One region of the Paraburkholderia sp. GAS333 genome, then DNA from elsewhere that is predicted to be linked to it. Evidence: riboswitches for the same ligand, from Rfam matches in the RefSeq annotation. Region 1 holds a riboswitch; each other region holds the start of a gene.
What was found. A riboswitch is a leader RNA that binds a small molecule or an ion and turns the genes downstream of it on or off. The one in region 1 is predicted to bind cobalamin.
Positions count from the first base shown of each region.

Region 1 (8,043 bases):
AGACCGCGCTTCAGATGCGTCATTTCCTGCGGACCGCAGGCGTCCAGACGCGGCAAAACGTCATTGCGCAAGCGCCCGATCACCTGCGCGGCACGCGGCAAGCTTTCGAGCGAAGCGTCGGAAGCTAAAGGCTCGACTTCACCGCAAACACCGCGCAACAACTCTGCTGCGAGCAATTCCAGACGCTCTCGCGTATCGCCGCAATGACGCCACGGCGCATCGCTGACCTGCTGCAACACCTCGGGACGCGGCCCTTCCCAGGCCGCCGCCCAATCCACCGACAACGGATCGAACAGGTGATCCATCCGCAGATCGCAAGCAAGCGCGTCGATCAGTCCGGCCTTCGCGCCCTGTCCGTCACCAACCGGGAAACGCCCCAGCGCCAGCAGCGTATCGCGCCGCTGCACGCCGTCCGGCGATTGCCCGAACGTGTGCAGACCATCGCGAATCTGCGCTTCCTTCAACTCGCACAGCCACGCATCGACGCGCGTGAGCAACGCGTCTTCGTCGTCCTGTCCGCTCGGCGCGGCGAGACTCAGTTCCTCGTGCAGCTTATGTTCGACGATGGTCGCGAGAATCGTGCGCCGCAACAGCTTCGAGCGGCGCGGATCGACCATTAGCGCGTCGTAGTATTCGTCGACCTGCCGCTCCAGATCCTGCAGCGGCCCATAACTTTCAGCGCGCGTGAGCGGCGGCATCAGGTGATCGACGATGACCGCCTGCGCGCGCCGTTTGGCCTGGCTGCCCTCGCCCGGATCGTTGACGATGAACGGATACAGATGCGGCATCGGCCCGAGAATCAGGTCGGGCCAGCACGTATCGCTCAACGCGACGCTCTTGCCCGGCAGCCATTCGAGGTTGCCGTGCTTGCCGACATGCACGACCGCGTCGATCCCGAACTGATGACGCAGCCAGAAATAGAACGCCAGATAGGAATGCGGCGGCACGAGTTCGGCGTCGTGATAGCTCGCGTAATCGCCCTGTTCGCGCGAACGCGACGGCTGGATGCCGACAAACACATGCCCGCAACGCCAGCCCGCGATCATGAAGCGGCCGCGCCGCAGCGTCGGGTCCTGCTCGGGGGTACCCCAGCGCGCGTTCAACGCTTGCCGCGTCTCAGCGGGCAGCGCGTTGAAATGCGTCAGATAGTCGTCGAGCGCGAGGCTTTGCAACGCGGGACGCAGATCGCGGACCACCGGATCGTTGGTCACGCCTTCCGTCAGCTTCTTGAGCAGTGCGTCGCCGTTCGCGGGCAGATCGTCCGAACTGGCGAGACGGTAGCCCTCATCGCCCAGCATCGACAGGATGCCGACCACCGAAGCCGGCGTATCGAGTCCCACGCCATTGCCGATGCGCCCTTCGCTCATCGGATAATTGGCGAGGATCAGCGCGAGTTTCTTGTCCGCGTTATCGAGCGTACGCAGACGGCACCAGCGACGGCTCAACTCAGCGAGAAAGCTCACGCGTTCGAGATCCGGCTGATAGCGGACCACGTCGACCTGCGTATGCGGACACCGATAAGCAAGCCCCTTGAAGCTGATCGCGCGCGTGATGATGCGGCCGTCCACTTCGGGCAGCGCGATATGCATCGCGATATCGCGCGAATTGAGACCCTGGTTGTCCTTGACCCAGTCGTCGCGATTGCCGCCGCTCAGGATCACCTGGAACACCGGCGCATCGCCCGCGAGCGCGAGCGGCTCGGGGTCGTCGATCGCACTCGCCGCGAACGCGGTCGTATTCAATACGAGCGAAACGTCGTGCTGCGCGCATAACGACTGCACGACGTCGCGGCTCATCGCGTCTTTCAGCGACGTAATCGCGAGCGGCAGCGGATTCAGACCTTGCCCTTCGAGCGCGTCGATCAGCGCATCGAACACGGCCGTGTTGGCCGCCTGCAGATGCGCCTTGTAGAACAGAATCGCCGCGACCGGCGCATTCGGCTGCCAGCGCGCCTGCCAGTCGGCAACGGTCGGCGTGTCGTGCTCCGGGTGATACAACGCCGCCGCCGGCAGCGCGCGCGGCGGTGCAGGTTCGTGTCCCCAGCCAAAATTCCGGAAAGCGATACAACGCAAAAACGCCTCGGCATTTTGCGGACCGCCTTCCCGCAGATAACGCCACAACTGATGGCACAGATCGGCATCCGCCGTGCTGCGCGCGAGCAGATTTGGGTCTTCCTGCAAATCGCCGGAAAACATCGCGAGCGTTTGGCCGTTGCGCTCCGCGAGCGCGACCACCTGTTCGATGCCGTACGGCCAGTACGCCTCGCCGCCGAGATGGTCGACCACCACCACCCGCGCATGCTGCAACACGTCTTCGATATAAAAATCGACCGACGCCGGTTGCCGCAAATAGGTGACGTTCGCGAGCCGGATGCTCGGAAAGCCGTCACCCAAACGTGGAAACACGCTCGCCAGCAGCGACAGCGTGGTGTCGGCGGAACTGAGCACCACGATATCGGCGGGCTGCTGATCGATACGGATCACGCCCTGGGTATCGTCGACAAAACCGCCCGGCGTGGTGCGCAGCAGATGCATGAGCGCTTACGCCTGGTTCGCTGCAGCGGCGGGCGCCGCATTCGACGCCACCACGCCGAGCGCGGCGTCGAACGCGCGTTGCAGCGCAGGCTGATCGAGGTCCTCGCCGATCAGCACGAAGCGGCTCTGATTGCCCTCGCCCGCCTGCCAGCGTCGATCGAAATAGCTGTCGAAGCGACGGCCCACGCCCTGAATCACCAGACGCATCGGCGCACCCGGCAACGCGGCAAAACCCTTCACGCGATAAATCGTGTTCGCCTCGACCAGCTTCTGCAACGCGGCGATCACCGCTTCGCGCGACGGCGCATCCGCCTGCACGACCACCGAATCGAATTCGTCGTGGTGATGATCGGCGTCGTCGGCGGAACCGTGGTGATCGTGGCGCAAGTGGATCGTTTCCTCCGATGCCGCTTCGAGACCGAGCAGCGTGTGCAGATCCAGTTCGCCGCGTTGCGCGCGCACGATCTTCACCTGCGGCGGAATTTCCTCGCGAATCACCGCTTCGACCGCGCTTTGCTGCGCGTCGTCGAGCAGATCGGTCTTGTTCAGAATCACCAGATCGGCCGCCGACAACTGGTCTTCGAACAACTCGTGCAGCGGCGATTCGTGATCGAGATTCGGATCAGCTTTGCGCTGCGCATCGACGGCGACGGGGTTTTCGGCGAACTGGCCGCTTGCCGCAGCCGGGCCGTCCACCACCGTGACGACCGCGTCGACCGTGAAACTGTTCTTGATTTGCGGCCAGTTGAACGCCTGCACGAGCGGTTTCGGCAACGCGAGGCCGGAGGTTTCGATCAGCACGTGATCGATCTGGCCGCGCCGCTCGACGAGCTTTTCCATCACCGGAAAAAACTCTTCCTGCACGGTGCAGCACAGGCAGCCGTTCGCGAGTTCGTACAGTTGCCCTTCGGTTTCGACGCCGTTTTCATCGCAGCCGATCCCGCACCCCTTCAGGATTTCCCCGTCGATACCGAGTTCGCCGAACTCGTTGACGATCACCGCGATGCGCTTGCCGCCCGCATGCTGAAGGATGTGCCGCAGCAACGTGGTTTTGCCGCTGCCGAGAAAGCCCGTGACGATGGTGACGGGAATCTTGCGCATTTGAGTTTGCATCGTGAGGTCCATCCGTAGGGGTTGCACGTGCGCCGGCGCGTCGGTTCGTCTGTCTGCATCGGCATGGCCGGGCGCAAGCTGAAAGCTGAAGCGCGACGGGCCACGACAATATAAACACGGGGACGAACGACGGCGTTGCCGCGACAACAGAAAAACAGAAAGCGGGAATGAGGTCATGAACGCGCCGTCGCATCCCCGCGACGGGTGTCCTGCTTGATCTGGCCGGTATCCGGGCTGGCGAAAGCGCCGCTTCCCCTTCCCGGACGAGTGATTTCTCGCCCAGTGGTGATATGCCGACGCGGCCTTGCGCGTGGACATCGAAGCCGGCTCCGCGGTGTCGCGCATGAAGCCGACACCACTTTTCGCTTACCGTTGCGGGGGCAGCACAGGTTGACCCGATCCAGAGAAGGTGGGCACCCTGTTTCCCGTTTAACTGCATGCGCACGAGAGCGCACACGAGCACCAAAGTGCGTGCGAGTTTAGGCGCGCAAGACGCCGCAGTCAAGGCGCCGGAAGCTGCGGCAAAGCCGCCCGCATCAGCCGGAAACGCTTAGCGGGCGGGGCGTCCTGTGCTATCGTATGCGCGCGTTTGGTGCCCGCACATGCGTTCGCGTGTGCAGTTAAACGGGAAACAGGCAGCGCGTTCGTGCGCTCAACCTGTGCTGTCCCCGCAACGGTAAGCGACCTGCTGCGCCAGATTCACTTCTGCTGCGCCGCGCATGCGTTTTTTCGATGCCACTGTCCCGTGAATCGGGGCGGGAAGGCAAAGCGCATGAGGCCGCCAGCCCGGATACCGGCCAGACGCGGAGGCGGCGAATCTCGACGAATCTCGACGAATCTCGAATTTCTCGCCGCCGGCCGCTGGAATCCGCGAGGGACGGATGTGAAGGCGTTAAAGCATGGCGTAGCCGTATTCCGTTCGCGTGTTTGTCGAAAACAGCGTGACGGGTCGCGTTGTTCGCCATGCCTGAATCCGTTGTCGCATCACATGATTTCACTGTCCGCTGTCCGGCGTTCTGCCGCTTTCCGTTCCCGATCCGTTTCGGCCGCTTCGTCCGTTATGACATGGCGTGCGCCATGCACGCCGCGATGACGCGCGCGTGGTTGATCGGCGCGGGTCCCGGCGACGTCGAACTGATGACGCTCAAGGCGACCCGCGCGCTCGCCCAGGCCGATGTGGTGCTGGTCGACGATCTGGTGAATCCCGACGTGCTGCAATTCGCCCGCGCGGATGCGCTGGTCGTCTACGTCGGCAAACGCGGCGGTCATCCGTCGACGCCGCAGGCGGGAATCGTCGCGCAGATGCTCGAACACGCGCGAGCCGGGCGCAGCGTCGCGCGGCTGAAAGGCGGCGATCCGTTCGTGTTCGGCCGCGGCGGCGAAGAGCGCCAGGCGTTGCTGGCCGCGGGCGTCGACGTGGAAGTGATCAACGGCATTACAGCGGGGATCGCGGCGCCTGCGGCGATCGGCATTCCGGTCACGCATCGCGATTACACGCAGGGCGTGGTGTTTGTCACCGGACACGGCGCGGGCAGCGGCGAGCCGGATTGGGCCGCGCTCGCCGCCACCCGCATGACGCTCGTGATTTACATGGGCATGCGTCGTTTGAGCGACATTACCGGCGCGTTACTCGCGGCGGGCCTGTCCGCCGATACGCCGTGCGCCGCGATCGAATCGGCGACGCGGCCCGAGCAGCGCCACGCACTCGCGCCGCTCGGCGGGTTTGCGGACACAGTCGCGCGTGCGGGGCTCGGGTCGCCTGCGATCGTGGTGATCGGCGGCGTGGCCTCGCTGGCTGACGGCGTGCTGTCGACAGCCGCCGCGACGACGGCAAACGGAGCCAACGTCAAATGAAAACAATCAGCGTCGGCATTGGATGCCGCTCACAAAGTTCGGCTGAACAGATCGAAGCGGCGGTACGTCAGGCGATAGGCCCGCTCGACTTCGAGCAGATCAACACAATCGCGTCAATCGACATCAAAGCCGACGAACCCGGTTTACGCGAGTTCTGCGCGCGCCACGGCCTGCCGCTGAGATTGTTCAGCCGCGAGCAGATTGCCGCATTGCCGGTCGAAAGCCCTTCGGCGGCCGCACGCGAGCATGTCGGCGTGGACGGCGTCTGCGAGCCGTGCGCGTTGCTCGCCGCACAATCGCCGGAAGCTACCGCTTGTCTCGTCGTCCGTAAAACGGTTTATGACGGCGTGACCGTGGCTGTCGCGGCGTCGAATCCAGGCGTCGACAGGAAGCCGGTTCAAACTCACACTCGATATACCCAACAGGACCTCCCATGAAAACGGATCCCGAATCGCATCAACGCATGACCGAGCGCCGGCGCGAAGGCCATGAGAAGAAACAGGCCGGCGCGACCGTCGAAAAAGGTCTGCTGATCGTCAACACCGGCACCGGCAAGGGCAAAACCACGGCCGCGTTCGGCATGGCCGTGCGGGTGCTGGGACACGGCATGCGTCTCGGCGTCGTGCAGTTCATCAAGGGCGCGCTGCATACGTCCGAGCGCGATTTTCTCGGCGCGATCGCGAACTGCGATTTCGTCACGATGGGCGACGGCTACACCTGGAACACGCAGAACCGCGACGCCGACATCGCCACCGCCCGCAAAGGCTGGGACGAAGCGCGCCGGATGATCGAAAGCGGCGACTATCAGATGGTGATCCTCGACGAGCTGAACACGGTGCTCAAGTACGAATACCTGCCGCTCGACGAAGTGCTCGCCGTGCTGAACGCGCGCGCCGACATGCTGCACGTGGTGGTGACCGGCCGTCACGCGCCCGACGCGCTGATCGAAGCCGCCGACCTCGTCACCGAAATGCGCATCGTCAAGCATCCGTACCGCGAGCAAGGCGTGAAAGCGCAGCGCGGCGTGGAGTTCTGAGCGATGTCCGCGTCGCCCGGCGGCACACGCTCCACGGCGTGCCCTGCGTTGTTCATCAGCGCGCCCGCGTCGGGGCAAGGCAAGACTACGATCACCGCGGGGCTCGCGCGCTACCACGCGCGGCAAGGGCGACGCGTGCGGGTCTTCAAGACCGGCCCGGATTTTCTCGATCCGATGATCCTTGCGCGCGCGAGCGGCGCGCCGGTGCTGTCGCTCGATCTGTGGATGGTCGGTGAAGCCGGCTGCCGCGCGCTGCTCGCGCAGGCAGCGGCCGAAACCGATCTGATCCTGATCGAAGGCGTGATGGGGTTGTTCGACGGCACGCCGAACAGCGCCGATCTCGCCACGACATTCGGCGTGCCCGTGCTGACGGTGATTTCGGCGAAGGCGATGGCGCAGACCTTCGGCGCGGTCGCGTTCGGTCTCGCGCGATTCAGGCCCGAGGTGCCGTTTCACGGCGTGCTGGCGAATCGTGTCGGTTCCGCGCGGCATGCGCAGATGCTCCAGGAAGCGTTGCCGCCTGGCTTGCACTGGTGCGGCCACATCGCAGCCAGCGACGAAATCGCGTTGCCCGATCGCCACCTCGGACTGCATCAGGCCGCCGAGATCGACGACCTCGACGCGCGTCTGGACCGTGCCGCCGATACGCTCGCGCAAACCGCACTGACCGCCCTGCCGCCAGCCGTCGATTTCGGCGCACACATGCCCGAGGTATTGCCGCGCCTGCTGGACGGCAAGCGGATCGCCGTCGCCCGCGACGCCGCGTTCTCGTTCATCTATCCGGCGAATCTGGCGTTGCTGGAAACGCTGGGCGCGCAGGTCGACTACTTTTCGCCGCTCGCCGACGAACCGCTGCCCGCCGACACGCACGCGCTGTATCTGCCCGGCGGCTACCCGGAATTGCACGCGCAAACACTGGCGGCCAATCTGCGCAGCGCCACGTCGATCCGAAGCCACGCGGCGTCAGGCAAACCGGTCGTCGCCGAATGTGGCGGCATGCTCTACCTGCTCGACCAACTGACCGACGCACAAGGCGTCAGCACGCCGATGCTCGGCCTGCTGCCCGGTCACGCGACGATGCAGAAGCGCTTCGCCGCGCTCGGCATGCAGCAGATCGACAGCCTTCATGGACCGCTGACCGGTCACACGTTTCACTACTCGAAGCTGAACACGCCGCTCGTCCCGCTGCGCTCGGCCACCCGGCCACACGGCGATGCACCCGGCGAGGCCGTGTATCGCGCGGGATCGATCGTGGCGACCTATATGCATGCTTACTGGCCCTCCAACCCGGCCTTCACGGCCGCCCTGTTCCATGGCGAAGCCTTTTAACGACTCCGAGCGCGACGCCGTTTATCGCGCGATTTACGAACGCCGCGACATGCGCCATTTTGTCCGCGATCCGGTCGATCCCGCCGTGCTGCAGCGCCTGCTCGACGCGGCGCATCACGCGCCGAGCGTGGGCTTCATGCAGCCGTGGCGGATCATGCGCATCACCGATGCCGGGTT
Region 1 covers NZ_JBNDKS010000009.1:183,151-191,193, reverse strand. The annotation lists gene cobN (cobaltochelatase subunit CobN) at 1-2,534, opposite strand, end outside; gene cobW (cobalamin biosynthesis protein CobW) at 2,541-3,647, opposite strand; cobalamin riboswitch at 3,851-4,129, opposite strand; cobalamin riboswitch at 4,221-4,463, shown strand; gene cobA (uroporphyrinogen-III C-methyltransferase) at 4,737-5,501, shown strand; gene ABH945_RS32485 (cobalamin biosynthesis protein) at 5,498-5,938, shown strand; gene cobO (cob(I)yrinic acid a,c-diamide adenosyltransferase) at 5,935-6,537, shown strand; gene ABH945_RS32475 (cobyrinate a,c-diamide synthase) at 6,541-7,866, shown strand; gene bluB (5,6-dimethylbenzimidazole synthase) at 7,850-8,043, shown strand, end outside.

Region 2 (8,043 bases), on a different contig from region 1:
AGGGCGCTCACGCCGTCTATATGTATAGAGATCGCCGCCGCTCCCACACGCAACTGCTATTTGTCCACCGCAGTCCGCAACCAATCCGCGCGCCGCGAACCAGGAGCCAAAGAGCACCACGGTCCCCAAATATTCGCCGCCTCAATTTTGACAAGCTATCATCCGGGAAAACCCGAACCCGCTGATGTGCTGCCCCACCCTTTGCAGCGCGTCCGGCGTGCCTGTTCGAGGTTATCGCCCGTCGTCGGACGGGGCTTTCAGCCGGTGATCCCGGCACGAGGGTCCAATCCGGCGATACAAAGGTGGCGGGTCCCGCGTGATCCGCCCTGCCGCGATCGGCCAAAAGCCGATGGCGGCCACTTAGCCTGGACATCATCGATCATGATTGCTGCCGCGTTTTCGCGCGTCGCCGACCGTCTGCTAGCCGCGGACCCCGGACTCGTGCGCCTCCACACCGCGCTGCGCGTCGCGCTTGCCTGCCTGCTGACTGGCGTGGCGAGCATCGCGTGGACCGTCGCCCATCGCCAACCCGTCATCCTCGCTGCGCCCGGCGTCCTGTTCGCGATGGTCGCGCCGCTGTTCCTGCGCGACGCCCGGCGCTCCGCCTGGTTCGCCACACTCGCTTACCTCTATCTGTGCGCTTGCGCGTGCTTCGCCGTCGCGGCCGTGCTGAGTCGCTACCCGTTGGCCGCCGACGCGGGCTTTCTGCTCGTGATGTTCATCGGCATGCTTTGCCAGGCCTGCGGCCCGCGTGCGCTGGGTTGCGCGATGCTGGGCGTCGTGTGTTTCTACCTCGGCCTGTATCTACATCCGTCGATCGCGCATCTCACGCAATCGCTGATGTTGTCCGCCTTCGGCCCGTTGATGGTCGTGCTGATCGGCCGCGTGGTCTTGCCGCTGCGTCCTGCTGCCACGTTCCGGCTCGCCATTCACACGCTGACGCTGCGTGCGTCGCGTGTGCTCCATACGCCAGCCGCCGCCAATCTCTCCGCGTTGAACGAAGCCGCGCTGTCGCTGGAGGAGCAGCTCGCGTTGCTCAACCCATCCGACGCGGACACGGTTCGCGAGCGGATCGTCGAAGTCGAAGTGGCGGCCGGGCAGCATGCCTTCGCGTCGAGCCACGCCGCCAGGGACAACGCCCCGACCACGGCCGACATGCTTCGTCACGCGATGACGCGGCTCAGGGAACTGACGCATCGGCGCGCTTCGTTTGTGCCGGCCAGCAACAACGCGATCGCTTCGCCGTTCTCCCGACGCCTCGCCGACATGCGCGCCAAACTCTGCTGGCTGCCTGCCACACGCGCCACGACTGCGGCGTTTCTGGCGATGCTGATCGGCCATTCGCTCTCCCCCGAGCGCTGGTTCTGGGCCGTCATCACGACATTCGTCGTGTTTCTCGGTACGCGATCTCGCGCCGATACGGTCTATCGCGGCGCGCAGCGTCTGGTCGGCACGCTGGCTGGCGCGCTGGTCAGCGTCATGCTGGTCGCGCCGCTGCACGACTCGCCGACACTATTAGTGGCAGCGATGGTGCTCTGCGTGTTCGGTTGGGCGTACTTCATCCTCAGCGCTTACGCGCCGGGGGTGTTCTTCATTACCGTGCTCGTGGGGTTGGTCTACGGCGAACTGGGTTTCGCCATGGGACCGCTGGTCGAGTTGCGGATCGAGGAAGTGCTGGTGGGCTGCATCGTGTCGTTCGCCGTCGCCATTCTGATGATGCCGCTTTCGGCCACCCGTCATGTCGAGGTTCGGTTGGGCGCTGTGCTCGGAGCGCTGCGCGAGGTGGTCCGGCTTGCGGCAGGTGCTGGTGCTGGTGCTGGTGCTGGTGGTGCTGCTAGCGTGAGCGCGTCTGAAACGCGTGCTGCCATGCGTCGGCTGGATCGTGGCTGGCACGATCTTCGGATTGCATTAAAGCCGCTGCAAACCCAGCGTGTAGTGACGTGGAATCCCGATGTCGAACTAGCCACGGGTTCGCTGCTGTGCTGCCTGCATTGGGCGCGGGTGTTGAGCGATCCGGCGCGGCGCGGGACGCCGTCTAACGAGGAAGCGGCGGCGCTCAATGCGGCGGATATCAGCGCGGCCCATGTCGAATCGATCGTGGCGCGACTGGACTCGCTGATCGCCCGATACAACGGACAGCCGAGCGGTTCGGCGCGTGATGCAACGAACGAGCGTGCGTCGGCTGCAGTGGGGATCGAGGTCGATCCAGCAAAATCACCGGCGCTGGCTCAACTGGATGGCGCGGTCTCACAACTGTTCGACCGGTTGACGCAGCCGGCCGGGAAAGCGCGACGCGTGTTCAACTGGGCGCTGCGAGGAAAAGGGGTGTGAAACGAGGGCGAGTTGCCGCGTCTGCGTGCTTATCGCGGCAATTCGCGGCAACTACGGAGACGAATACAGGAACAACGACCGGCCAACAGGAGAAACCCGTCGAACTTGTCCACAGAAAATGTTCGCAAGCCTGTGGATAACCTATCCACAACCGGGTCAAGTCCTTGATAGCAAACCAAAGTCGAGCCTTGCGCACCTGGCGCGACCGCTTGCACAGTCGCGCCGTAAGCACCGGAGCGCCAGTAGTACCGACAAGCGCCCCAGAGCCAAGCCAGCCTCAAGCCGACTTCGCCACGCCACGCACATTCAGCCGTGCGAAATCGCTGCGCTCGACCAGCGCGCCGAACAGCAACCCGATCGTCGTCCACATGATGACCTGCATGCCGATCGCGGCCACCCGGAACTTCCACAGCAGCACCGCCGGGAAAGCCGCCGGCACTTCGTTGATGACCGGCATCGACAACTGCACCGCCGCGATGATCACGATAAACACCAGTCCCGCGACAATCGAGCCGTTCCACGCGCCCAGCTTCAGCACCGCGCGGCGTCGCACCTTCAGCGAGAACACCATCGCGGCGATCGAGATCGCGATCATCAGAAAGAACAGGCCCGTGCGCATCCCGATCGTCTCGGGGTCGCCTACCGATGGCGGATTAGCCGGGTACTTGATATTGGGCACGATCACCAGCGCAATGAACGCCGCCAGCGCGAGCCACGCGGACAACGCGCGCACGCCCAGCACGCCGACACGTCCGTACGCATACGCGAACACCAGCGAGAACAGACCGCCGACCGCCGCGCCGAACGTCACCACGCCGGTCAGCAATCCGAGGCCCGCCTGGGTCTCGCGGCTCACGAGTTCAGGCTCGGGCGCTTCGCCTTTGGCGGCGTCTGCCTTTTCTTCGAACGAAATGGCCTGATCGACCTGCGGCTCGCCTACCAGTCGTGCGAAGCCGAACGTGAGCAGTCCCGCGGCGATGCCGGCGAGCATCCCGCGTACCAACAATTTACCAACCATGTCCGGCTCCGTTAGTGGCAGGGAAAGCCGAGCAGATGGCGACCGTCGTGCACGAATTCATGCACGTACATGCCGGGCACCAGCGACGTGGCACCTTCTTCTGCACCAACGAAGTAAATCGCGAGCAATAACAGCAAGCCGCCGAATACGACCCAAGGCAGCAACTCACGCAACGGGATAGGCGTGGGTTGCGCAACGGGCTGGGTCGCGGAATTGAAAACGGTGTCGTTCATAGTGACATCTCCTGGGGGTAGCGCGCCCCGAAAGTCGATTGCAAAGGAATAGTGCGAAGCTCAGGTCTGGCTTTCGGCTTGTGATGCCGATTACAGTGGCGCGACCGCGCCGGGCTCTCACCGGCTTCCGTGCTTCGCAGTCCCGCTATTCTACGCGCTAAACTCGGGCCTCCGCGACCCTGGACGTGCCGTCCGCGCCGCGTTTCGGCATCGTTTGAACGGAAATGAAAAGAATGGACCTACGACTGTTACTGGTCAGCCACGCGTCGACGGCCGCGCAGCGCGCAGGCCGCTTTCCCATCGACGACGACGCGCTCGACGCCCGTAGCATCGGCGAAACGGAAGCTGTGCGGGCGCGTATGGCCTTTTCCGGCGATGCCGCCGCGTTCGTCAGCCCGGCGGTTTGCGCGCGCGAAACGGCTTCGGCGTTGGGACTGGCCGCAACGGTCGACGAAGCTCTGGCGGATATAAATTACGGCAGATGGCGTGGCCAGCGGCTCATCGACATAGCCAACGAAGCGCCCCAGGAACTCGCCGCATGGACACGCGATCCCGACGCCGCGCCGCCCGGAGGCGAGTCGTTCGCTGCGCTCGTGAAGCGGGTGGGAGCGTGGCTCGACGCGTTGAACCCTACGACTGCGGATCACGCATCGAACCATCCGCGCCATGTCGTTGCCGTCACGCATGCCCCGCTGCTGCGGGCCGCGATTGTGCATGCGCTGGGGGCATCGCCCGAGATATTTGCGCGGATTGAAATCGCGCCGCTGTCGCTGGTCGAATTGCGGCGCTCGTCGCGCGGCTGGACATGGCGGCCGTCGGCGAGCTGACTGTCGCCGCCGTTCAACTTCAATTTATCGGGACACAGCAGCTACTCATTAACTAGCCCGCCGGTCACTGACCCGATACCACCAGCCGCAGTTTGTTCGAACCCGTGGGCGTCAGCGTGATGCCGGTCCGCTTGCCTTTATCGCCGACATAAAAGTGCTGGCGTCCCGGTGAATTCTGATCGTGAGTCGCTTCGGGCAGACACGACGCGATGTCGGCTGCGACCGCCTGCAACGCGGCGGCATTCGAACCGGCGTCGTGATGCGGCGTCCACGTGCACTGGTAGCTGCCTGGGCTCGCAGCACATTGGGCATCGTCGCCGTAGGGTTGCGCGATGCCTTTGCCATCCTCGGGTGTCATTGAAGCCAGGCCGCCCGGCGCCGCCGCCACGATTCGTTTGAGCGACGCGCACGGGCTGGGGGCATCGTCGGCCTGTGCGCTGCAGGGCAACAGCGCACCTAGCGATGCAGCGGCAAGCGCAGTGGCGAGTATTCGGGTTTTAGTCATGTCGACACGCTCCTCGGACGGTGGCGTGCGGATCATCAACATCGATCCGCGTGGTCACTGCTGCGGTAGCAGGCTTTGTGCCCATGCTGGCCCGACCGACGTGATCGCCAAGGCTCGTCGCGAACACCGTCAGACGCCAAATACCGCCGCCAGCCCCTGCTCAGAAGCAAACATCCCGTTCGCATCGTGCCCGACGCCATCGATCACGAACGTCCGGTGGGTCGCCAATCCTTGCGGATGCCGCAACGCCATATACCGCGCGTACGCGAGCCCACGCTCAAGCCGGTTCGTGCCCTGGGTCATCGCTGCACATGAGCGGTCGAGCGCGGGATGCTGCGGATCGCAATCCGCGCCGCCCAGCAGCACGGTGACATCGGAGCGCGCATAGCGTGCTTCGAGCCCGTCGGCGGATGCCGAGCCATCTTCGCCACGCGTGTAAGCGGGCAAATCTTCGAGCCCATATTTCCAGCGATTGAACGACGGACACCGAGCCGCATCGAACGCAGCGAACTCGCCGGATGCCGTCGGACGCATTGCATCGAAATACACATACGACGACGGATTCGCGACCACATACCGCAGCCCGACACCCCGCGCGGCCAGCGACGCCTGCTCGCGCGCCACCACCGCATAGCGATGCACGACCTGCGCGCCGCCCGAATGCCCCGCGATCACGACCTCGGTCAGCGATGCAAACCGGTCGTCCGAAGCGAGCGTCTGCACGATGGCGTCGAGCACGTCGAACGAACTGAGCGGCGCCGGACCTTCGGCCTCGCCACCGCCCATCCAGCTGGTCCACTCCCAATGCAAGGTGGATGGCGGGACATCGTGCGCGGCCACATCGGCGGTCGCGAGAAACTGCGGCACGATCAGCAGCGTATCGGCGGCGCTACCGCCCGCCAGCGCACAGGCCCGCTGTGCGAGGTCGAAATACGTATCGGCATTGCGCAGGCGGCCGTGAATCAGAATCACCGCGCGTTCGATGCCGCGCGCGGGGAGAAGCCAGTCGCCGTTCGCGAACACCGGCACGGTGCCGCTGCCCGCATCGGTCGTGACAGTCAGATGCCGGTTCGCGACGACCGCCACCGGACGTTCATTGGGCGCGCGCTCGTCGTCTGTAATCAAAGGCTGGGTCATGCAATAAGCTCGTGGTTAATCTGCCAGGCGGCGCCGCGCGCCACCGTGCTAATGAGCGGCGGGTCGCGCCGCCGTGCCGCGCGGCTCGCGTCCCGAGCGCGTGAAGTACACCATCGCGAGCGAAACGAAGCCGGCAAAAATCAGGTAGAACGCGGGCGTGAGACTGCTGCCGGTCACGCGCGTCAGACCGGTGATGGTGAGCGGCGCCATGCCGCCGAACAGCGTCACCGCGATGTTGTACGACAGCGCCACGCCCGCCGAGCGGCTGCGCACCGGGAACAGCGTCGCGAGCATGCCGGGATGCGAGCCGGACATCGCCGCGAGAAACACCGTGGCAACGAGTTGCGCGATGAACAGATGCCCCGGCGTCGGATTCGTCACGACGAACTGATACAGCGGATACACGCAGACCATCCACGCAATCACGATCGGATAGAACAGACGGTAAGCGCCGTAGCGGTCGGCAAGCTTGCCCGACAGCGGGAACAGGAACAGATTCAGCACGCCCGACACGAACGCGCCGAGCAGCGCGGTGGATAACGGCAAATGCAATTGCCGCTCGACATACACCGACAGATACGAGTGCCACACGTAATTCGTCGCCGCGCCGACGATGATCACGCCCATCGCGCAGATCGCCGCATCGCCGTTGTCGCGGAAAAACTGCCGGACGGTGACGCGCGGCGGCTTGTCCTTGCTATCGCGCAGGCGCTCGAATTCCGGCGACTCCGCCACGCGATGCCGGATATAAAACCCGAACGGCCCCGCCAGCGCGCCGAACAGAAACGGCAGACGCCATCCCCACGACACCAGTTGTTCATGCGTCAATTGCGTGGTCAGCAGGTAGCCGACGCCCGACGACAGCAGCAACGCAAACGCCTGCGCCGACATGTTGAAGCTGCAATAGAACATCTTCTTGTGCGGCGGGGCGTACTCGACCAGCATCGCCGACGCGGTCGCGAACTGTCCGCCGACCGACAGCCCTTGCAGCAGCCGCGCGAGCACCACCAGCAACGGCGCCGCGATACCGATGTGCGCGTAACCGGGCGTGAGGCCCATCAGCAGTGTGCTGGCGGCCATCGAGATGATCAGCAGCGACAGTGCCTTGCGACGCCCGGCGCGATCCGCGTAAATGCCGAGCAGAATGCCGCCGATCGGCCGCACGATGAAGCCGACCGCGAACGTGGCCAGCGTCAGCATGATCGACACGAAGCCGTTGCCGCCGGGAAAGAACACCTGCGCGATGATCTTCGCGAAGTAGCCGTAGATCAGAAAGTCGAACCACTCGAGCCCGTTGCCGAGCACTGACGCGAAGATCGCGCGCCGCACCATCGCCGGACTCAAAGCGTTTGGCGTGTGATCGTTGGCGGAGCTTGCGCCTTCGCGTCGATGGAAAGTCGCTTCGCTCATGGCTCGCATCCTTGGGTATCGAACATCGCCGCGAGTGCGCAGACCGACGTCAGCATCCGCGCGCCGTTGTGGCCGACGCCCGGCACGATATGAAAACTCTGTTGCAGATGATCCGTATGACGCGCGCGGATATAACGGTAATACGCTTCGGCACGCGCGACGCGCTGCGGCCCCTGCGCCTCGGCGGCACAGGTTTTATCGAGCGCGCTTTGCTGCGGATCGTCATCGTCGCCGCCGACCAGATAATCGATCCGGCGCGCGGCGTAGGCCGCTTCGAGTTGCGCGGGCGAGCGGTCGTCGAGATACGGCGGCCGCTGGTCCATGCCGTATTTCCATTGATTGAAATCGGGGCACTGTGCTGCATCGAACGGCGCGGCGACGCCTTGCGCGTTGGGCCGCTGCGCATCGAAATACGCATACGTGGACGGGCTCGCCACCACATAACGCACGTCGATGCCCTCATCGGTCAGCGCGGCGATGTTGCGTGCGGCGACCGCGTAGCGCTGCACGACCTGCGCGCCGCCCGAGTGTCCGGCGAACACGACGTGCCGCAGATTCGGGAACAGCTTCCGATCGGCGAGA
Region 2 covers NZ_JBNDKS010000003.1:1,424,557-1,432,599, reverse strand. The annotation lists gene ABH945_RS22155 (FUSC family protein) at 382-2,331, shown strand; gene ABH945_RS22150 (CbtA family protein) at 2,609-3,349, opposite strand; gene ABH945_RS22145 (CbtB domain-containing protein) at 3,361-3,582, opposite strand; adenosylcobalamin (AdoCbl) riboswitch at 3,635-3,721, opposite strand; gene ABH945_RS22140 (histidine phosphatase family protein) at 3,816-4,409, shown strand; gene ABH945_RS22135 (hypothetical protein) at 4,474-4,914, opposite strand; gene ABH945_RS22130 (alpha/beta hydrolase) at 5,044-6,051, opposite strand; gene ABH945_RS22125 (MFS transporter) at 6,100-7,383, opposite strand; gene ABH945_RS22120 (alpha/beta hydrolase) at 7,458-8,043, opposite strand, start outside.
Region 2: it holds a riboswitch for cobalamin, as region 1 does, so the genes downstream of both, ABH945_RS22145 (CbtB domain-containing protein) here and cobW (cobalamin biosynthesis protein CobW) in region 1, are expected to answer to the same signal.

Region 3 (8,043 bases), on a different contig from region 1:
CTTGCACGCGGCGAGGCGGGCGGGTTGTCGCTGGCCTTCGTTTCCACCGCCGATTACGGCTTGCTGCCGCCTTTGCTGCGCGATTTCGGCGTGCGTCATCCGCGAGTGCGGCTCGAACTGACCGAGGCGACCAGCGACGTGCAGGTGGATGAACTGGTGGCGGGGCGCATCGACGCCGGTCTGGTGATCGCGCCGCTGCCGCCGCGTCATGCCGCTCAGCTTTCGTGGCTGCCGATCGTGCGTGAGCCGCTGGTGATCGCGATGTCGACGGAAGCTTCCGGGCGGCTGGGCGGTGCGCACGGCGCCTTCGGAGACCCGCACGCCGGGTGGCTCGACGCGCCGGTCAGCCTGCTCGACGTGGCCGATACGCCGCTCGTGATCTTCCCCAGACGTCTGGCGCCTGGCTTTTATGACATCATTATGGATTGCTACGGCGTGGCGGGCGTCGCACCCAGGATCGGCCAGGAGGCCATCCAGATGCAGACGATCGTCAGCCTGGTGTCCGCCGGAATGGGCGTCGCACTCGTGCCGCAATCGTTGCGTAACCTGCGCCGCACGGGGGTGGTGTACCGGCCGCTCGCGGAGTCGGTGCCGGTGATCGAGACGGGGCTGGTGTGGCGCACGGACGAGGTGAGTCCGGTGCTGGCGGGCTTCATCGAGATCGTGCGGGCTTACGCTGCTACCGTCGCACCGGAGGCCGCCGCGTTGCGTGTCTAGCGGCGTTGCCGCGAACGCATCGCGCGCCGGACCGTCAAATGCATGCGCCGGATGCCATGCGGGCCGCTGGCCCGTTACCGTTATCCGCTGCCGAATTGCTTTAGTAACCCGCTTCTGAACCTGAACTGCCCATAACAACACGATGCTCATTCATCCGAATTTCGACCCCATTGCCATTCATCTGGGGCCGCTTGCAGTGCGCTGGTATGGACTGATGTACCTCGTCGCGTTCATCGCGGCGATCGTCGTCGGACGGCTGCGTCTGCGTTTGCCGTATGTCGCCGCGCAAGGCTGGACCGCGAAAGATATCGACGACATGCTGTTTTACGGCGTGCTCGGCACCATCCTCGGCGGCCGTCTCGGCTATGTGCTGTTCTATAAGGCGAGCTTTTATTTCGCGCATCCGCTCGACATCTTCAAGGTATGGCAGGGCGGCATGTCGTTTCACGGCGGCTTCCTCGGCGTGACCATCGCGATGGTGCTGTTCGCGTATCAACGCAAGCGCTCGTGGCTGCAGGTCACCGACTTCGTTGCGCCGATGGTGCCCACCGGGCTCGCCGCAGGACGTCTCGGCAACTTCATCAACGGTGAGTTGTGGGGACGCGTGACCGATCCGTCCGCGCCTTGGGCGATGCTGTTTCCAGGCGCCGCACCGGACGACGCGGCGTGGCTTTCCGCGCATCCGCAACTGGCCGCGCAATGGCATCTGAACGAAGTGTTCGCGCAATATCACATGCTGCCGCGGCATCCGTCGGAACTGTATGAGATCGCGCTCGAAGGCATTGCGCTGTTCTTCGTGCTGATTTTCTTTTCGCGCAAACCGAAGCCGATGGGCTCGATTTCCGCGGTGTTCCTGATTGGCTACGGCCTCGCTCGCTTCACGGTTGAGTTCGCGCGTGAACCGGACGACTTCCTCGGGCTGCTCGCCATGGGTCTTTCCATGGGTCAATGGCTGTCGCTGCCGATGATTCTCGTGGGCATCGGCCTGCTCGTGTGGTCGTATAAGCGTGCGCGGCGGCAACCGGCACAGGCCGTGAGCGCAAGCTGATCTGATTTGATCTGATCGCTACGGGTTGCCGTAGCGCATGGTTAATGACAAACGCCACGGCATGCCGTGGCGTTTGTCATTTCAACCGGACTATCGAGCGCGATACAGCGCGTTACTTCATCTGCACCGAGCCCGACACGTTGACCGTTACTGTCGACGTACCGCCTTCGAGCGGCATCGGCGCCGCGGCCTTCGCGTCTGCGCCCATAGCGCGCGCGCTCATCATCATCATGGGACGCGGCATCACGCCGCCATGATTGACGCTGACCTCGCGGATCGAATATCCACTGAACCCAAACGCCTGTGCCGACGATGCGGCCTGCTCGCGGAACGACCTGATCGCCTCGCCCGTGAGCTTCTGCTCGGCGGCGCGTTGCGCTTCCGGCGACAGCGAGAACTGCACGTTGCCGACCTGCATGATCGATGCCATTTGCCCCGCGAGTTTTGACGCCGCCGCGAAGTCGTGCGATTCGAGCACGACCTCCGTGCGGCCGCGCCATGCAGAAATGCGTCCATCACGATCGGTGGACGGGAAGATCGAGAACGAACCGGTGTGAGCCGTCACACCGCTCACGCCGCGCGCTTTCTGCAGTGCCGAATCGGCACGCTGATTCAGCGTGGACGTGAGCGCCGACGGATCGCTCGCTTCCTGCTCGTAAAACAGCGTGATATCGACTACGTCCTGCTGAATTTCCGCGCTAGCTTGTGCATTCAGCGACAGCACGCCCGAAGGCTGAGCTTGCATGACGCCTTGCGCGCGCGCGAGGGTCGGGGTCAGCGTAAGCGCGACGGGTGCGGAGCAGATAAGCGCGAGTGCGACTGCCCGTGCGGTGTTTTTTGTCATTGCTCGACTCCTTGCTTGAACAGGTTGATGCACGATTGGCACGAACGGCGTGCGACAAATGGCACGCTGTTTGCCAGTCCCTCTGTGCGTCCGTTAGGCGCTTGTAACCTGAGCTTGGTTCCCTGATCTCACTTTGCTTTAATCGTCGCGACCCGGTTTTACATCGACGTCGAACAGGCTTCACGCGAGTCTTAAACAAGCCGCTTCGTGATGAAGCGCCACTCGGCTTCGGTCACCGGCGTGATCGACAAACGGTTGCCCTTGGCGAGCACGCGCATGTCCTGCAATTCTTCGTGCTCGCGCAAAGTTGCGAGCGGAATCAGCGGAATTTTCTTTTTGAATACGACGTCGACGAGCAGCCAGCGCGGCGTTTCCTGCGACGACTTTTCGTCGTAGTACGGGCTCTTCCTGTCGAATTGTGTCGGGTCCGGGTAGGCAGTGGACGAGACCTCCGCGAGCCCCGCGATACCGGGTTGAGGACAGCTCGAGTGATAGAACAGCACGCCGTCGCCGACCTGCATCATGTCGCGCATGAAATTGCGCGCCTGATAGTTGCGCACGCCGGTCCACGGTAACGTGTGGCGCGGTGCGTTGGCGAGATGGTCGATGCTTGCTTCGTCCGGTTCGGACTTCATTAGCCAGTAGCGCATGAATCGAATTGAACGTGGTTGACGTTAAGGGCTTGACGGCACGAACGAAAAACGCGAACGGAGAAAACGTACGTGAAACCGGAGCCCAAAGAAAAACGGCATCGAACCGAAGTCCGATGCCGTTCTAGATAAGGTCCCCGCCTTAGCCGCTAGGCCGGCATCCTGAACCGGGGGTTCAGAATTGGTCGCAGTTAGCAACACTTCGGGTACATCAGACAGAGTGACGCGCACACCCGTGCTACAAATTTCCGCAACCGTGCACATGGCATTGGTTCAAGGAATATATGACCTTGGCGAACCAGGCAGGGAAGCTAAACGGATGAAGCTTAAACGATTGAACTCAAACGTTTGCCGAGATTGACTCACCTTCGTTTGAATCCGCAGTGGATCTCAGGACCGACTGCTACTTACTGCATGTTGTACTGCTGAATCACAGTACCCAGTTGTTCGTTCATTTGATGCATTGTACGCCGGATTTCCTCTGCAGGAAATGCTTCTCCGTGTCTAACGCTCGATTGGAGCCTAAGCAGTTCCGATGCCAGCGACAGCGCAGCCATGACGGCAATGCGATCCGTGCCGCGCACGTTGCTGTTATTGCGGATCTTCGACATTTCGGCGTCGACGCGAGCAACCGCTTCAAGCAGTGCGCCTTCCGTTTCCGGCGAGCACGCGAGGCGATAGGGCACGTCGAGAATCGATACTTCGATCTGCTTGGTGGTCATGCATTTTCTCCGTGGCGGGTCACTTCGCTCTCCGCTTCGACAGCGTGCTGAGCAGGCTCGAGCAGATCGAGCTGGTTATCCGGCTCGCTGTTCGCGCGGGCCCGCGGCAGTTTCTCGAGAATTGCATTCAGGCGCACCTGAGCGTCGTCGATTTTCGCGGACAGCGCATCGCGTTCGGCCTGCAATGCGTCGCGCTCTTCGCGCAACAGTGCAAGTTCCGTGCGCGTAGCTTCTGCTTCGGCGCGTGATTGGGCGAGCTGATCTTCGAGCGCGATTCGCGCTTCATTGTGGCGTTGGCTGATCGCGATCAGCTTGCCGATATTCTGTGAAAGTGATTCGAGTTCGGTGAGCATGTGCTGCGTCCTCTAAAGACATTGCATTTTAGCGCGGAATATCGCAGGTTCCGACAATTGTCTCGTTTCGAGACGTAACAACATTGCTTTATGCAGGCTTTTATCGACCTTATGATGAAAAACACCTCGCCGGTCGGACAATATTCTGCATTTAACAGAACGGCTTGCGATGGTGCAACCGTTCTTGACGCACTTCGAGGCCGCTCCTAAACTTGCCGCACTCTGGTGCCCGCGCGCTTTTCAACAGTGCGTAGTTAAACGGGAAGCAGGGCGCATGTTCCGTGAACCGGAACGCGCTAACCTGCGCTGCCCCCGCAACGGTAAGCGGCCGCATTCGTCATGCAGGTCGATCCTGATCGCGTGTTTGAAGCTCAACATGTGAGTGTGCCACTGCGCGTTACGCGTGGGAAGGTGGGATCGATGTGTCGCCAGCCCGGATACCGGCCAGAGGGAGAGGCACGTCCCCCGCGAAAATGTTAAATACGGGGGTGCCTCGTTACGCATCGGCCTGCGGGGAAGCGGGCCGCGCACGCTATCCACAGGAATGCCATCCCATGTTGTCCCCCATCGCTCGCGCGGTGCTGCTCGCATTTGCGAGCCTGCCGCTCGTCGTGCATGCGCAGAGTGCTGCATCGCCATCTTCGTCCGCGTCCGCTTCAGATGCTGCAGATTCTGCTGCCGCTACCACGTCTGAATCGGCGTCGTCATCATCGTCATCGGGCGATGTGTCCGCTGCAGATGATTCGTCCACGCTACTGTCGCCCGTCGTCGTGACCGCGGGGCGCACGCCGCAACCGCTCGCGGACACGATTCCGCAGACCACGTTATTCGATCAGCAGGATCTCACCGACACCACCGCCACCGACTTGCCCGGTCTGCTGCAACTCGCGCCCGGCGCGCAAATCTCGCGGACAGGTGGCCCTGGTTCGACGGCGAGCCTGTTCTTGCGCGGCGCGTCGTCGACGCAATCGCTGTTGCTGATCGACGGCGTGCGGGTCGATTCCGTGAGCCTCGGTTCGGCGCAAATCTCGCAGATCCCGCTCGATCAGATCGACCGCGTCGAAGTCGTGAACGGCAACGTGTCCGCGTTATACGGCTCGGGTGCGATCGGCGGGGTGGTGCAGGTGTTCACGAAAGACGGCGGCGATCATCCGCCTCGCTTCAATTTTTCGGTGGGCTACGGCAGCTATCACACGCAGACCCAGCAGATGGGTGTGAACGGCGCACTCGACAAAGACGGCAACACGACCTTCAGCATCTCGCTCGCGCGCTCGAAAGACGACGGCTTTTCGTCGCTCAATCCCGCCCAGGCGTCGGGCGCGAATCCGAATGCGAACGGCTATCTGAACGAGAGCATCTCGGCTTCGTTGCGTCACAAGTTCAACGACCAATGGGACGCGGGCGTCACGTTCTTCCAGTCGAACGGCAACAACAGTTACGACAACGCGTACGGCGAGCCGACCGATCTGAACAATCTGTACAGCAAGGTGCGCCAGGCGTCGGTGTTCGCGAACGGCAAGCTGACCGACTGGTGGACCACGCATTTCATCGTGTCCGAAGGCGACGACCGCAGTGTGTCGAACACCAACGGCATCTATAACGGCCGCTTCGACACCGACAATCGTCAGTACACGTGGCAGAACGATTTTGCATTGGCCGCTCAACAGAAACTGCAGGTCGGCTACGAACATCTCGATCAGACGCTCGAATCGGACACCTTTGCCGCGCCCGAGCGTCACGTCGATTCGGGTTTCGTCGGCTATACGGGACGCTTCGGGCGCAACCAGATTCAGGCGAACGTACGGCACGACCAGTATTCCGATTTCGGCGGAGCGAACAGTTACTATCTCGGCTACGGTTTCGACATCACCGGGAACTGGAAGGCAACCGCAAGCTATTCGGATTCGTTCCGCGCCCCGAGTTTCGACGATCTGTACTATCCGTACAGCGGCAATCCGTCGATCAAACCGGAGCGCAGTCATTCGATCGAAGCCGCGTTGCAGTACGCGTCGAATGCGCTTGGCGTGATGCGCCTGAGCGCATTCCAGACCCGCTATTCGAATCTGATCGACTATCCCGAAGTGTCGCCCGGCATCTATCTGGCCGAGAATGTCGGCCGTGCGAAGGTGCAGGGGCTCGAAGGCTCGTGGAGCGGACATGTCGGCAAGACGGACGTGCGTGCCTCGTTGACGCTGCAAAATCCCGTCGACCTCGACAACGATGTCGACCTCGTGCGGCGCGCGCGGCGCTTCGGCTCGCTGGCGGTGAATCGCAGCATTGCAGGGTGGCGCGTGGGTGGCGAATGGATCGTGAGCGGCGCGCGTAGCGACAGCAGCGGCAATCTGGGCGGCTATGGCATCGTCAATCTGTCGGCGCGCTACAACATCACGAAAGCGTGGTACGTCACCGCGCAAATCGACAATCTGTTGAACAAGGACTATGAAACGGCCTACTCGTATAACTCGCCGCGACGCGGTGCGTATGTCACGATCGGTTGGCAGCAGCAGTGACGCGCGCGCTGCGTTGAGATCACGCGGATGAATCGTCCTCCGGTTTCGATGCCCGCTGCCGCGCGCGTGATGAGCGCGAAGCGCGCGGCAGCGATATGGCTCGTGCTCGCCTGCGTCGCGCTGGCGGTGCTGCTCGCGTCGCTCGCGTTGGGCAGCGTGTCGCTCGCACCGGGACGCGTGTTGACGGCGTTGCTGCCGTCGCATGCGTTCACGGCGTCGCCGGTCGAATCGGGCGACCTTGCTGGCGAGATCGTCCGCACGCTGCGTTTACCGCGCGCGCTGGCCGGTTTTGCGTGCGGCGCATTGCTCGCATTGGCGGGCGCGTTGTTGCAGGTGCTGTTGCGCAACCCGTTGGCCGAGCCGTACATATTGGGCGTATCGGGCGGCGCGGCGACCTTTGCGCTGCTCGCGATGATCGCCGGTTGCGCATGGTGGATCGTCGACGCCGGTGCATTCGCCGGCGCGTTCGTGTCGATTTTGCTGGTGCTCGGTCTCGCTCGCCGCGAGTTGTGGCGCGGCGAACCGCAAGACACGTCGCCGCGTTTGCTGCTGACTGGCGCGGTGATCGCGGCTGGGTGGGGCGCGCTGATCACGCTGCTGCTCAACCTCGCACCCGACAGCCGTCTGCGCGGCATGCTGTTCTGGCTGACCGGCGACCTCAACGGCGGCGCGATGCCGTGGACCGCGCTCGTGGCGCTGGTCATCGCGCTGCTGGCCATCGTGCCGGTCGCGCCGCGTCTGAATGTTCTGTTGCGCGGCGATGCCGCCGCGCAAGCGCTCGGCGTCGCGGTGATGCCGCTGCGTTTGCGCGTGTATCTGGTGGCGTCGCTCGCGGCGGCCGCGGCAGTGACGACCGCGGGCACCATCGGCTTCGTCGGACTCGTGGTGCCGCATATGCTGCGACTCGCGTTCGGCAACGATCAGCGCATGTTGTTGCCGGCCGCAGCGCTCGGCGGCGGCGTCGCGGTGATGGGCGCGGACCTGATCGCGCGCACGGTGATCGCGCCCGCGCAATTGCCGGTCGGCGTGATTACGTCGATCGTCGGTGTACCCATTTTTCTGTGGATGCTGTTGCGCAGGCGCCGATGATGCAAGCTCGCTATAACCCTCAGCAACACGCGCTCAGTGCGCAAGGCGTAACCTTGCGCGCCGGTTCGCGCACCTTGCTCGACGCGTTCACGCACACGTTTTATCCCGGC
Region 3 covers NZ_JBNDKS010000002.1:1,146,335-1,154,377, forward strand. The annotation lists gene ABH945_RS14270 (LysR family transcriptional regulator) at 1-717, shown strand, start outside; gene lgt (prolipoprotein diacylglyceryl transferase) at 860-1,765, shown strand; gene ABH945_RS14280 (SIMPL domain-containing protein) at 1,878-2,609, opposite strand; gene ABH945_RS14285 (EVE domain-containing protein) at 2,801-3,259, opposite strand; RNA gene ssrS (6S RNA) at 3,390-3,571, opposite strand; gene ABH945_RS14295 (cell division protein ZapA) at 3,667-3,981, opposite strand; gene ABH945_RS14300 (ATPase) at 3,978-4,334, opposite strand; cobalamin riboswitch at 4,541-4,797, shown strand; gene ABH945_RS14305 (TonB-dependent receptor domain-containing protein) at 4,889-6,844, shown strand; gene ABH945_RS14310 (FecCD family ABC transporter permease) at 6,872-7,933, shown strand; gene ABH945_RS14315 (ABC transporter ATP-binding protein) at 7,933-8,043, shown strand, end outside.
Region 3: it holds a riboswitch for cobalamin, as region 1 does, so the genes downstream of both, ABH945_RS14305 (TonB-dependent receptor domain-containing protein) here and cobW (cobalamin biosynthesis protein CobW) in region 1, are expected to answer to the same signal.